DNA from 2 places in the Lysinibacillus sp. NPDC097231 genome. Region 2 is predicted to be linked to the other one. Evidence: a T-box and tRNA genes for the amino acid it is inferred to sense, from the RefSeq annotation. Region 2 holds a T-box; the other holds one or more tRNA genes.
The links. A T-box is a leader RNA that pairs with one kind of tRNA and senses whether it is charged. The one in region 2 lies ahead of leuS (leucine--tRNA ligase), so its partner is inferred to be a tRNA-Leu.
Positions count from the first base shown of each region.

Region 1: it has a tRNA-Leu gene. The T-box ahead of leuS (leucine--tRNA ligase) is inferred to sense a tRNA for this amino acid. The anticodon was not compared.

Region 1 is NZ_JBIWDH010000060.1:7,320-11,789, reverse strand. It holds partial or broken rRNA gene rrf (5S ribosomal RNA) at 1-69, shown strand, start outside; tRNA gene ACIQXF_RS22495 (tRNA-Asn) at 86-162, shown strand; tRNA gene ACIQXF_RS22490 (tRNA-Ser) at 168-259, shown strand; tRNA gene ACIQXF_RS22485 (tRNA-Glu) at 287-361, shown strand; tRNA gene ACIQXF_RS22480 (tRNA-Val) at 376-451, shown strand; tRNA gene ACIQXF_RS22475 (tRNA-Met) at 477-551, shown strand; tRNA gene ACIQXF_RS22470 (tRNA-Asp) at 556-631, shown strand; tRNA gene ACIQXF_RS22465 (tRNA-Phe) at 651-726, shown strand; tRNA gene ACIQXF_RS22460 (tRNA-Thr) at 736-811, shown strand; tRNA gene ACIQXF_RS22455 (tRNA-Tyr) at 822-905, shown strand; tRNA gene ACIQXF_RS22450 (tRNA-Trp) at 919-992, shown strand; tRNA gene ACIQXF_RS22445 (tRNA-His) at 1,005-1,080, shown strand; tRNA gene ACIQXF_RS22440 (tRNA-His) at 1,116-1,191, shown strand; tRNA gene ACIQXF_RS22435 (tRNA-Gln) at 1,196-1,270, shown strand; tRNA gene ACIQXF_RS22430 (tRNA-Gly) at 1,276-1,350, shown strand; tRNA gene ACIQXF_RS22425 (tRNA-Cys) at 1,356-1,429, shown strand; tRNA gene ACIQXF_RS22420 (tRNA-Leu) at 1,477-1,557, shown strand; gene ACIQXF_RS22415 (hypothetical protein) at 1,676-2,035, shown strand; gene ACIQXF_RS22410 (MFS transporter) at 2,124-3,317, opposite strand; gene ACIQXF_RS22405 (TetR/AcrR family transcriptional regulator) at 3,565-4,143, shown strand; gene ACIQXF_RS22400 (exosporium glycoprotein BclB-related protein) at 4,469-4,470, opposite strand, start outside.
Region 2 is NZ_JBIWDH010000003.1:156,534-166,079, reverse strand. It holds gene ACIQXF_RS04045 (MDR family MFS transporter) at 191-1,360, shown strand; gene ACIQXF_RS04040 (ArsR/SmtB family transcription factor) at 1,540-1,887, shown strand; gene ACIQXF_RS04035 (SulP family inorganic anion transporter) at 1,948-3,690, shown strand; T-box leader at 3,755-3,966, shown strand; gene leuS (leucine--tRNA ligase) at 4,057-6,474, shown strand; gene ACIQXF_RS04025 (sigma factor) at 6,576-6,971, shown strand; gene ACIQXF_RS04020 (MFS transporter) at 6,916-8,115, opposite strand; gene ACIQXF_RS04015 (TRAP transporter large permease) at 8,126-9,394, opposite strand; gene ACIQXF_RS04010 (TRAP transporter small permease) at 9,375-9,546, opposite strand, start outside.

The DNA.
Region 1 (4,470 bases), on a different contig from region 2:
GGAAGTTAAGCTCTTTAGCGCCGATGGTAGTTGGGGGCTTCCCCCTGTGAGAGTAGGACGTCGCTAGGCTATAGTATAAAATTATTCCGAAGTAGCTCAGTTGGTAGTAGCACCTGACTGTTAATCAGGTTGTCGCAGGTTCGAGTCCTGCCTTCGGAGCCATTCTTGGAGAGTTGTCCGAGTGGCCGAAGGAGCACGATTGGAAATCGTGTAGGCGGTTAACACTGTCTCAAGGGTTCAAATCCCTTACTCTCCGCCAGCACTTAACGATTTTATTCCAAACGTAGGCCCCTTGGTCAAGTGGTTAAGACACCGCCCTTTCACGGCGGTAACACGGGTTCGAATCCCGTAGGGGTCACCATTTAATACCCAGATGGAGGATTAGCTCAGCTGGGAGAGCATCTGCCTTACAAGCAGAGGGTCGGCGGTTCGAGCCCGTCATCCTCCACCATTATTTAAATAAATCACCTTATTATCGCGGGGTGGAGCAGTGGTAGCTCGTCGGGCTCATAACCCGAAGGTCGTTGGTTCAAATCCGGCCCCCGCAACCAAAATGGTCCCGTGGTGTAGCGGTTAACATGCCTGCCTGTCACGCAGGAGATCGCCGGTTCGATCCCGGTCGGGACCGCCATTTAATTTCTTAAAAATATGGGTCAGTAGCTCAGTTGGTAGAGCATTAGATTGAAGCTCTAAGTGTCGGCGGTTCGATTCCGTCCTGACCCACCATATTTTTTTGCCGGTTTAGCTCAGCAGGTAGAGCAACTGACTTGTAATCAGTAGGTCATGGGTTCGATTCCTATAGCCGGCACCATGATTTTCCCGGAGGGGTAGCGAAGTGGCTAAACGCGGCGGACTGTAAATCCGCTCCTTAGGGTTCGGCGGTTCGAATCCGTCCCCCTCCACCAGTTTTAATGTAATAGGGGCATAGTTCAACGGTAGAATAGAGGTCTCCAAAACCTTTGGTGTGGGTTCGATTCCTACTGCCCCTGCCAATTAATTTTATGGCGATTGTGGCGAAGTGGTTAACGCACCGGATTGTGGTTCCGGCATTCGTGGGTTCGATTCCCATCAGTCGCCCCATCAATAATAAAATTAATAGAAATAATATAACAATGGCGATTGTGGCGAAGTGGTTAACGCACCGGATTGTGGTTCCGGCATTCGTGGGTTCGATTCCCATCAGTCGCCCCATTGTTGGGGTATAGCCAAGCGGTAAGGCAACGGATTTTGATTCCGTCATGCCTAGGTTCGAATCCTAGTACCCCAGCCATTTTTGCGGAAGTAGTTCAGTGGTAGAACACCACCTTGCCAAGGTGGGGGTCGCGAGTTCGAACCTCGTCTTCCGCTCCAAGTAAGGCGGCATAGCCAAGTGGTAAGGCACAGGTCTGCAACACCTTTACCACCGGTTCAAATCCGGTTGCCGCCTCCATATTTTATTTTTTAATCGGATTATCCGATTTTTTTTATCTCTATTATGCCGGTGTGGCGGAATTGGCAGACGCGCACGACTCAAAATCGTGTTCCTTTGGAGTGTCGGTTCGACCCCGACCACCGGTATCATAAACTAGCAATAAAATGCTACATATCAAGGCTTCACACTTAATTGTGTGGAGTCCTTTTTGTTTTCCTTTACACTACAAAATCAATTCAAATAGTGTGCGGAGGGTAGTGTGCAATGAGTAAAAGGAGAACAATGCTGTCAGAAGAAGAGATAAGAATCACTACAAAAACTTCATATGTAACTACAGATGAAGAAGCCTTCAAATTATTTTTTGAAGACTGTCAGGTGAGAAGTTTACCACTCGGGATGCCAAAAATCTCAAATATCTATTGTTACCACTTCTTCAGGGGTCCTAATAAATTTCCAACAGATAATAACTCCACAAACTGCTCATTGATTGAATACACGTGTATACAGAGTTGGGGAAAGAGGAAAAAAATGAAAAAAATAATAAAACTTAAAAATATCAAAAATGGAAGAGTGTTTTTTGGCTTACTTATCAATTTAGAAATAAAGCATATTAGTTTGATGTGATTAAGAATAAAGCGAATTTGGAATTAATATCTTCCAAATTCGCTTTTTTTTTGAGTAATGATAAAGGTTCTTTAAAACTATCTTAAAATTACTGCTTTTCTATGGCAAAATAAAAAATGGAAAGTATAGGCGGAATTATTCCGATCCATAATGCAGTATTCCATCCTCCAATTGCATAGGCCCATCCCCCGATTGCTGACCCAATTGCACCACCAAAAAAGAAAATTGCCATGAATAGTCCATTTAGACGACTACGAACTTCGGGATTCAACGAGAAAATCGCACGTTGGCTGAGCACAAGATTTGCGGATACCCCAGCATCTAATAATAAGGATGAAACTACGAGAACAGCAATTCCAATAGGTGAGCTAGTCTGGATAATAAGCGGCAATAAAAGAGAAATGACAACAGTAAAAAGTGCTATTCCTGTTGCAGGTCTAGTCATGCCAAGATCAGCAATTCGTCCTGCAATAGGCGCGGCTACTGCACCAGCGACTCCAACAAGCGCGAATAACGCAACGTCTTTCTGAGAAAAATGAAAGGCAGGGCTAGTTAACAGTTGTGGAACTGTTGTCCAAAACAAACTAAAAGATGCAAACACACCTGCATGATATGCAGCTCGACGGCGTAAAATCGGGGTTGTTCGTAATAAATGCCACATAGAACCGAGTAGAGCTATATAGTGTGTATCGGTTAAAGGCTTTCTTCTAGGTAACACCTTCGAAAGTACAATAGCCAAAACCATAATAGCTATAGCAGACAAAATGAATATGGCATGCCAGCCAAGAAACTCAGCAACTAAGCTCGACAAAGGACGTGAGAGCATGATTCCAAGTAACAAACCGCTCATGACATTGCCGACAACACGGCCACGTGAAGAATCGGATGCAAGATATGATGCAAAAGGTACGAGTACTTGCGTAGCTACCGAACCTAAACCTATGACAAATAAAGAGACTAAGAACAGCAAAATTTGTTTCGTCATTGCTGTAATTGCAAGGGCAACTGCCGTCATAAGTAAAGATGAGACAATTAGCTTCCGATTTTCAAGAATATCTCCTAAAGGCACGATAAATAGTAAACCGACAACGTAACCGATTTGCGTTAACGTAACGATTAAGCCAGAACTGTTTGCTGACAACCCGATTGATGAGCTAATTACCCCAACTAATGGCTGCGCGTAATATAAATTAGCTACAATGATACCGCATGAGGTAGCCAAAAGAATGGTTAACCAAGAAGGAATATTTTTTTCGATTGTTTGTTTCTTTATATCAGTCATTTTGTACAACTCCTTGTATGTGAAATATAATGCTTTACTGTTAATAATACGTTGTGTAGTTTCCCTCCCTAAGTTAGTTAATTATTTTTATTTTAAAATACTGTACGTTTAGTATATAAAATCATTAACCATATAATATACTGAACGTATAGTTTTGTAAATAGGCAATTTCAACTTTCCGTTTTTTTATTTAATTGATATACTGAACATACAGTTTATTAATTTCGGAAGAAAGGTGGTATTTATGATGAATGGAAAAAGAGGCAGACCACGTAATTTAGAAGCACAAAAGTCAATCCTTTCCGCATCTTATGATTTATTGTTGGAAAATGGGTTTCAGGCTGTCACAGTTGATAAAATCGCAGAATATGCCCAAGTTAGCAAAGCAACTATTTATAAATGGTGGCCAAACAAGGCTGCAGTAGTGATGGATGGTTTCCTTTATGCTGCCTCTGAAAGATTGCCTGTGCCTGATACTGGTTCGGCGTACAATGATATTCTAATTCACGCCACAAATTTAACTATGTTTTTGACAAGTCGGGAGGGAACCATAATTACACAGCTATTGGGTGAAGGACAGTTTGATTCGGGATTGGCAGATGCCTATCGTACTCGATATTTCCATCCCCGCCGACTTGAAGCAAGGAGTCTTTTGGAAAAAGGAATTCAACGTGGTGAATTGAAAAAAAGTATTGATATTGATATATGTATTGATTTAATTTACGGTCCAATCTTCTATCGATTACTGGTGACAGGCGAAACATTAGATGAATCATATGTACAACAATTAATATTAAACGCTTTTGAAGGAATTCGTTCTTCCTAGTTGTAAAAATAGGTTTAACCGAATCATCTTATTGTTCATTGGCCACTTAATACTTGGCCGTCAACGACCTCATTATCTGATGGAGTGCACGCCAGATAGGAATTTCGATGAGGGATCATACTGGCTTCTGGCTTTATTAGCCGACTGGGACGGGGGACGTTTCTGAGACCTGCTAATGGCAGTTCCCTCTTAGCCTGACGTAGTGTGAACAAACACTGGTTGCTCTACTTGTGCGAAATGATATAAGTACCAACCATTTTTGTATTCTAAAATAAGAAAACAGCCTATCATTTTAATTAATAAGCTGTTTGACTTTATGAAATGTTT
Region 2 (9,546 bases):
AGTCAATCAGAGCAAATGAAGGGGAAAGCTGAGCAAAAATAAGCCTGTAGCATATACACTTTTAGCAAATAATACTCTGTTAGCGCATTCTTTTAGTCTATGTAAAAAAGGTAAAATTATTTGCCTTGTGCTTTTGTATTTTTCAGCATACACTAACTATTTAGAGTAGCGAAATAATGGAGGTCATGCTATGCCAAAAAGTGTTTGGTTTTTAATTATCGGAATGCTTGTGAACACAACGGGCAACTCTTTTTTGTGGCCTTTAAACGCCATCTATTTGCACGATTATTTAGGAAAGTCACTGGCGATGGCTGGCTTTATTTTGATGTTGAATTCTGCAGCTGGTGTATTAGGAAATCTATTAGGTGGGTATCTATTCGATAGAATAGGTGGCTATAAATCAATAATGTTTGGTATTCTTTTAACTATTGCCTCATTAATTGGTTTAACGATTTGGCACGGCTGGCCACATTATGTGTGGTTCTTAACGATACTTGGATTTAGTGGGGGGATAGTTTTCCCCGGAATGTTTGCATTAGCTGGAACTGCTTGGCCAGAAGGTGGGCGAAAGGCCTTTAATGCCATTTATCTAGCTCAAAATGTAGGGGTGGCTATAGGACCAGCACTAGCTGGCATTGTGGCAGATTACCAATTTGACTACGTATTTAAGGTAAACCTAGCCATGTATATATTGTTCTTTTTAATAGCGTTATTCACTTTTAAACGATTAGAAGTGGGGAGCATTGCACCGAAAAATGTGGTGAGTGAAAGTAAGAAAATTATTAATAAAGCGCCATTTTATGCATTATTAATTATCAGTGCATCCTCTGTGCTATGCTGGCTAGCATATTCACAATGGAGCGCGACTATTTCTTCCTATACACAAGATTTGGGGTTAGGATTGAAACAATACAGCTTGCTTTGGACGATTAATGGTTTACTCATCGTTATAGGGCAGCCACTCATTGCGCCACTAGTGAAGCGTTGGGAACATAAATTAAAACGCCAATTAGTATTTGGTGTTACACTTATTGCATTATCTTTTGGAATTATTGCTTTTGCGAGTGATTTTAAAATGTTTGCGGCTGCTATGGTTGTGTTAACTTTTGGCGAAATGTTTTATACGCCCGCTTTACCCACTATCGCTAATCAGTTGGCACCAAAAGGACGTAAGGGCTTCTATCAAGGGATTATCAATAGTGCAGCAACAGCTGGTCGTATGATTGGCCCTCTGTTTGGAGGTATTATGGTTGATCGGTATGGAATGATTGTCCTCGTATTGATTTTGGTAGTCATTGTATTATTTGCGATTATTCCATGTCTTATCTATGATTATCCTTTACGAAAGGAAAAATGGTAATGGATTAGTAGTTGTATCTAACAGAAAAAGTTTTGAAACGAGCAAAAAACGTGCGGTAGGTACGTTTTTTTTGCTCTTTTTTTATTTTTAATATTGATAACTGACACTTATAAGCGTACAATCATACATATTCAAATATCTGAATATATAAAATGAAATTTCTTGGAGGGATGTAAGTGGTGGAAGAGGGATTGCAGCAATTTAAGGCAGATTTTTTTAAAGCTTTAGCACATCCATTACGAATAAGGATTCTTGAATTACTAGTAGATGGTAAAAAAAGTGTCAATGAGATTCAAAGCTGCTTAGAAAAAGAGGGCTCAGCTGTTTCGCAGCAACTAAGTGTCTTACGAGCCAAAAATATTGTGTATGGGACGAAAGAGGGGAAAAAAGTTTACTATTCTTTAAGTGATCCGATGATTGGTGAATTACTTGGTGTAGCTAAGGATATTTTCAACAATCACTTAATTAATACAATTACAAGATTAGAAGAGATGACCATCAATGGCAGTGACGAAGAGGATATGTAATAGTTATCACCTAGTTATGAAGAATTTGCCTCGCTTATTATTTTGAAGGGAAGATTGATAATGAAGTCACAATTTACAGGGCGATTTGAAGGGTATTCTGTTCAGCATTTGAAGAAAGATTTAGTATCAGGGATTATTGTTGGGATTGTTGCAATACCACTGGCAATGTCCTTTGCCATTGCGTCAGGTGTCAAACCCGAGTATGGGATATATACAGCCTGTATTGCTGGGATACTTATTTCTATCTTTGGTGGTTCAAAATATCAAATTGGTGGACCTACAGGTGCATTTGTTCCAATTCTTCTTGGAATAGTCCTTGCCTATGGCTATGAAAACTTATTAATTGCAGGATTGATGGCGGGGGTTATTTTGTGCTTAATGGGTATTTTTAAGCTAGGCTCATTAATTAAATTTATCCCGCGTCCTGTAACAGTAGGATTTACAGCAGGTATTGCAGTCATTATCTTTACAGGTCAGATTGCCAACTTTTTAGGGCTTACCAATATAAAAAGGCATGAGTATTTCATTGCCAATATAAAAGAAATCGTTATGCATATGGATACTGTAAATTTTTATAGTATTTTAACGGCAATTATTTGTCTTGTCATTATTTTAATAACGCCAAAAGTTTTACCCAAAGTACCAGGGGCGTTAGCTGGTATTGTTGTTTCTACACTAGTTGCAACGTTCTTTTTTTCAGGACAAGTGGCCACAATAGCTACAGCCTATGGTCAAATTCCAAGTACATTACCGAATTTTGCAATACCAGCTATCACATTAGAACGGATTCAGTTACTCATAGGGCCTGCCTTTGTGATTGCGATGCTAGGTGGAATTGAATCACTTTTATCTGCTGTTGTCGCAGATGGTATGACAAATAGTAAACACAATAGTAATCGAGAGCTTGTTGGTCAAGGTATTGCTAATATCGTAACGCCACTGTTTGGAGGAATTCCAGCAACGGGTGCAATTGCCCGTACTGCGACAAATATTAAAACAGGTGCAGTGTCACCAATGTCGGGAATTATTCATGGTGTATTTGTATTAGTTACACTATTACTGTTAGCGCCGTATGCTTCACATATTCCATTGGCAAGTATGGCTCCGGTGTTAATGGTGGTAGCTTGGAATATGAGTGAACAAAAGCATTTTGCACATATCGTTAAATTGAAATCAGGAGATTCCCTTATTTTATTCATTACGTTTATATTGACTGTTTTTACAAGTCTTACATTAGCTGTAGAGGTTGGACTTGTGTTAGCAGTTGTATTATTTGCAAAACGTATGAGTGAAAAACTTGTAGTAACGAAAGTATTACCAGATCATTCAAAAGAGAGTGGGAAGGTACAAGCACATGTTGTTCACCAGAAGCATGATTGTCCACAAATTAGTATTTACACTATTGAAGGTCCACTTTTCTTTGGAGCAGCTCAAACCTTTGAGCAGGCGATAGTAAGCTCTATCCATCAGCAATCGAAAGTATTGATATTACGTATGAGTAAAGTGCCCTTTATGGATTCAACTGGTGAAGCATATTTTAGTAGCATCATTCAAAATTTCACAACAAAGGGTGGTACCATTTTAGTTACAGGATTGCAGGATGAATTGAAAACGGCACTACAACATAATGGCTTATATGCTGAAATTGGTGAAGTTAATTTCTATCAGCATACAGGCGAGGCAATAAATAAAGCATTGGGCTATTTAGATACAAATAAATGTATGGGATGTCAGCATTTCGCTTTTCGTGAATGTCAGATATTATCGCAATCCAAGGAAAAAAGGGATTTAATTGTTCACTAATGGGTAGTATGTTAACAAAGACTTGTGCTTTTCAGAACTTTCCATTAGAATAAATGCAATACAAGTAAAGACAGTGATGAGGAATAGTAAATTTGTGGTTCTTTTTAGAGAGCTAGCGGTTGGTGGAAGCTAGTAGGAATGCAAATTGAACTCGCCTTCTGAGTCTGCCCGTGTGAAACTACGCGTGCCGTTTCTTCCGCGTTAAGGAAGCTTGAGCCGAGTGTGATCACTAATTTGGGTGGTACCGCGGGAGATACGAATTCTCTCGTCCCTTTCTAACGAAGAAAGGGACGAGTTTTTTTATTTTTTAAATATTTTGTCAATTATTATGATGAAAAGCATGACACATTTAAAGGAGGAAAAATAATGAGTTTTAATCATTTACAAATCGAAAAAAAATGGCAGCAATATTGGGCTGAAAATAAAACTTTCAAAACTGAAAACGAAACGGATAAACCAAAATTTTATGCATTGGATATGTTCCCGTACCCATCTGGCGCAGGTCTACATGTAGGGCATCCGGAAGGCTACACAGCGACAGACATCCTGTCACGCTTCAAACGTATGCAAGGCTATAACGTTCTACATCCAATGGGTTGGGATGCATTTGGCTTACCTGCAGAACAATATGCACTTGATACAGGGAATGACCCAGCAGAATTTACGGCAAAAAATATTGCGACATTTAAGCGTCAAATTCAAGAGCTAGGCTTTAGCTATGACTGGGATCGTGAAATTAACACAACAGATCCAGATTATTATAAATGGACACAATGGATTTTTATTCAGCTTTATAATAAAGGCTTAGCCTATGTAGATGAAGTGGCGGTTAACTGGTGTCCTGCACTTGGCACGGTCCTTGCTAACGAAGAAGTCATTGATGGGAAATCAGAGCGTGGTGGTCACCCAGTAGAACGTCGTCCAATGAAGCAATGGATGCTAAAAATTACTGCCTACGCAGATCGTTTAATCGATGACTTAGAGGAAGTGGATTGGCCAGAGTCTATTAAGGATATGCAGCGTAACTGGATTGGTCGTTCGGAAGGTGCAGAAGTAACATTCGATATTGATGGTACAGATGAAAACTTCACAGTATTTACAACGCGTCCTGATACATTATTTGGTGCTACTTACTGTGTACTTGCACCTGAGCATAAATTAGTGGAGGAAATTACAACTGCTGAACAACTACAAGCTGTCGATACGTATCTAGAAAAAGTAAAAATGAAATCTGATTTAGAGCGTACAGATTTAGCGAAAGAAAAAACAGGCGTGTTCACAGGTGCTTATGCGGTTAATCCGATCAATGGTAAAAAAATGCCGATTTGGATTGCTGACTACGTTTTAGTATCATATGGTACTGGTGCCATCATGGCGGTTCCAGCACATGATGAAAGGGACTATGAATTCGCCACAGAATTTGGCTTAGAAATTATTCCTGTGCTAGAAGGTGGCGACATCAGTAAAGAGGCATTCACAGGCGATGGGCAGCACATTAACTCTGATTTCCTAAATGGCTTGAATAAAGTGGATGGAATTGCGAAGGCTATTGAGTGGCTTGAGGAAAAAGGTGTAGGTGAGAAGAAAATTTCTTACCGTCTTCGTGACTGGTTATTCTCTCGTCAGCGTTATTGGGGTGAGCCAATTCCAATGATTCATTGGGAAGATGGTACAATTACTCCAGTTCCAGAATCAGAATTACCATTAGTACTACCAAAAACAGATAATATCCGTCCTTCAGGTACAGGAGAATCACCATTAGCCAATATTGCAGAATGGGTGAATGTTGTCGATCCTGAAACAGGTAAAAAAGGGCGTCGTGAAACGAATACAATGCCACAATGGGCAGGTTCAAGCTGGTACTTCTTACGCTATATTGACCCAACAAATACAGAAGCAATTGCAGATCCGGAATTACTTAAACGTTGGCTACCAGTCGATATTTATATTGGTGGGGCAGAGCATGCCGTATTACACTTACTATACGCTCGTTTCTGGCATAAAGTACTGTACGATTTAGGTGTCGTACACACGAAAGAGCCATTCCACAAATTATTTAACCAAGGAATGATTCTTGGTGAAGGTAATGAAAAAATGTCTAAATCGAAAGGCAATGTCGTTAACCCTGATGAAATCATTTCTTCACATGGTGCTGATACTTTACGTTTATATGAAATGTTCATGGGTCCACTTGAGGCATCTGTTGCATGGTCAACAAATGGTCTGGACGGAGCACGTCGTTTCTTAGATCGTATTTGGCGTCTATTTGTTAATGAAGAAGATGGTTCAATCGCTGCAAAAATCCAAGATTCTGATGACAAAGCACTTGAAAAATCATATCATCAAACTGTGAAAAAAGTGACAGAGGATTATGAAGGTATCCGCTTCAATACTGCCATTTCACAAATGATGGTCTTCATCAATGATTGCTACAAAGCTGATGTTATTCCAACAGCATACGCTAAAGGCTTTGTGAAAATGTTAGCTCCAATGGTTCCGCACGTTGCTGAGGAGTTATGGCAGATTTTAGGTCATGGTGACACACTTTCATATGAGCAATGGCCAACATATGATGAGTCTAAACTTGTTGATGATGAAGTAGAAGTCGCTGTTCAAGTGGCTGGTAAAGTACGAGCAAAAATCATCGTAGCCAAAGATGCTTCAAAAGAAGAAATCGAAAAAGTAGCTCTTGCAGATGACAAAGTACAAGAGTATATGGAAGGCAAAAACTTAGTGAAAGTCATTGTTATTCCAGGTAAGCTTGTGAATATCGTCGTAAAATAATAATTATAAAAGTGTCCATTTTTGGGCACTTTTTTCTTGTCTAATGAAACCAACTGAGATTTCAATCCGACTATAGTGTGAATGGGATAGGGGGTGTTTGTTTGGATGAGCAATTAGCAGCAATTATGGGTGAGCATGGTGAATATTGTCTTCGAGTAGCTTATTTATATGTCAAAGACTGGGCTATTGCAGAGGAAATCGTCCAAGATGTATTTTTTGCCTATTATCGGCAGCAGGAGCGCTTTAAACAACGATCCTCATTAAAAACATATTTAGTAAAAATAACAGTACATAAAAGTCATGATTATTTACGAAGCTGGAAGAATAAGCGGTTGATGTTATTTGAAAAGCTGCATATTGGGGCAAGCATTTATCTTTTATTTTTTATAAAAGGGAAAGAGATGCTCGAATTGTTCAGAGGCATCTCTTTTTTACATATTACTAATTTTGAACTCTCTTGCGTAATGTGTAATTTAAAAACAGTATATAAATTATAGGAAGAAAAACGGTAATAACGACGATGCCCTGCCATTTAAAATGCAACCATATTGGACTGAGCAATGTACTTCCCGAAGCAACGCCAATATAATAAGAAACAAGATATAAACTTGATGCACTTCCCTTTTGATGGATCGCTGTTCGACTAACCGTTGCGGAAGTTAAGGCATGGGCGGTAAAGAAGCCTAAACATGCAATACAAAGCCCGACAACAATAGTAAAAAGGGACGTACTCAACGTTAATAATATCCCACTAACTAATAATAGTACCCCGAATGTTCGGATGGTGTTGATTCCTACTTTACCTGCAAGTGAATTTGCAATCGGTGAACCAACAATCCCTAAACTATAGGCTAAAAAAATAAACGAAATTGTTTTTAACGAAAGCAAGAAGGGTGGCTCTGATAAATAATACGGAATAAATGACCACATACCAGTAAAAGATAGCTGCAAAATAATGCCAAGTCCAAAAAGAATGAGTAAATTTGGGTTTTTTAAATGTAGCCAGAACCCGTGTAAATCTTTTTGGATGGTACGATTATTCATCGTAAAATTTTGTGACTTTGGTAGCGTGAGCCAAACAATTATGAAAACGATGCAGCCGAATAGCGCTAACGAGAAAAATGCAATTTCCCAAGAAAAGCGTTCTGTTATATAGCCCATCATAAGTCGCCCAATCGTCCCCCCAAGAGCGTTACAGGAAATATAGAGAGCAGTAGCCAGTCCCATTGATTGCTGATTGATCTCTTCACTAATATAGGCAAGTGCAGCTGCTGGAACGCCGGCAATCGCAAAGCCCTGGATAAAGCGTAAAACAATAATGACATAAAATGAATCGGTAAAAGGCATAAATAGAAAAGGGATAATCGTTAGGATAATAGATAGCCAAATAAATAGTACTCTTCCATGCCGATCTGATAAAAATCCTAAAACGATTAATCCAATGATTACTGACAAAGTCGTCATAGACATGGATAGACTTGCATAAGAAACAGAAATTTGAAATTGTTCGGTAAAGAAGGGGAGAAGGGGTTGTACAGAGTACATTGCCGCGAATACAAACACCGAAGCTCCTCCCAAGCCAATGACAATTGTCCAAAATTGACGGTCTTTAATCGAATACCCCTTTGTAAATGTCTCCATAAATAATCCCTTATTTCATGTGTGCTGGTAGCCAAAGTGATAATTGAGGAATTAAGACAACAAGTGCTAAAAATATGATCATTAGAACAATAAACGGAGTTACTCCTTTGACAACCTCTCCAAGCTTTTCTTTTGCAATACCACTTACAACAAAGAGGTTCAGCCCAACTGGTGGTGTAATCATACCAAGTTCCATGTTAATTGTCATAATAATGGCAAAATGAATAAGGTTGATATCAAAATGTACAAGAATAGGTAATAGGATCGGTAAGGTAATTAAAATAATAGATACTGCCTCTAAGAACATCCCCATGATAAAGAATAAAATGTTCACGATAATCATGAATATCCACTTGTTCATATCGCTTTCGGCAATCCAGGCACCAACTTGCTGAGGAACCTGTGCATTTGTTAAGTATAGTCCAAACAAGGAAGCGGCACCGATGATTAAGAAAATCATCGCTGTAATATTAACAGACTCTACTAATACGTCACGGAAATCTTTTAACTTCATTTCACGATAGATGAAAAGTGACACGATTAAACCGTAGAAGACTGCAATAACTGCTGATTCAGTTGGTGTTACGATCCCTGTATAGATAGTTCCTAAAATTAAGAATGGTAAAAACGCACCCCAAATAGCTTTTAAAGATTTACGACCACGCTCACTCCATGTGGCTGGCTCATCTCCTTTAAAGCCATTGCGTTTCGCATAAACGATTGCTGCTACAATTAAAACTCCTGTTAATGCCAGTCCTGGAAAAACACCAGCCATAAATAATTCACCGATCGATTGCTCCGAGGTAATACCATAGATAATTAACGGAACACTTGGTGGAATTAATATTCCTAGTGTACCCCCAGCAGCTACAAGGCCCATTGAATAGCGTTTTTTATAGCCTGCAGAAATCATAGCAGGAATCATGATAGAACCGATAGCAGCAGCAGTTGCTGGAGAAGATCCTGAAATCGCTGCGAAAATGGCGCAGGCAATGATTGTAACTACCGCAAGACCTCCTGGAAGATGACCAATCCAAGCACGTAAAGCTTCGATTAAATATTTAGAAATACCACCACGTGCCATTAATACCCCTGCAAGGACAAAACCAGGAATCGCCATCATCGGGAAAGAATCAAGTGCGGTAAAAATGCGCTGTGGAATCATATTCATATTGAAATCGATTTGGAAGAACACTAGGATTGTTGATAGCGCTAAACTAATGGCGACAGGTACTCGTAAGAATAGTAATATAAAGAAACTAAGTAAGAGGATTAGCATATTCTTCGTCCTTTCCTCGTAGAATATTGACTAATCTTTCTACGAACCTTAATAAAAACAAAATCCCTGAAATAGGTAGAACTAAGTAAACTATCCATATTGGTATTCCAATATCAAGTGATACCATACCTGATGTATAACGATTCTCCACT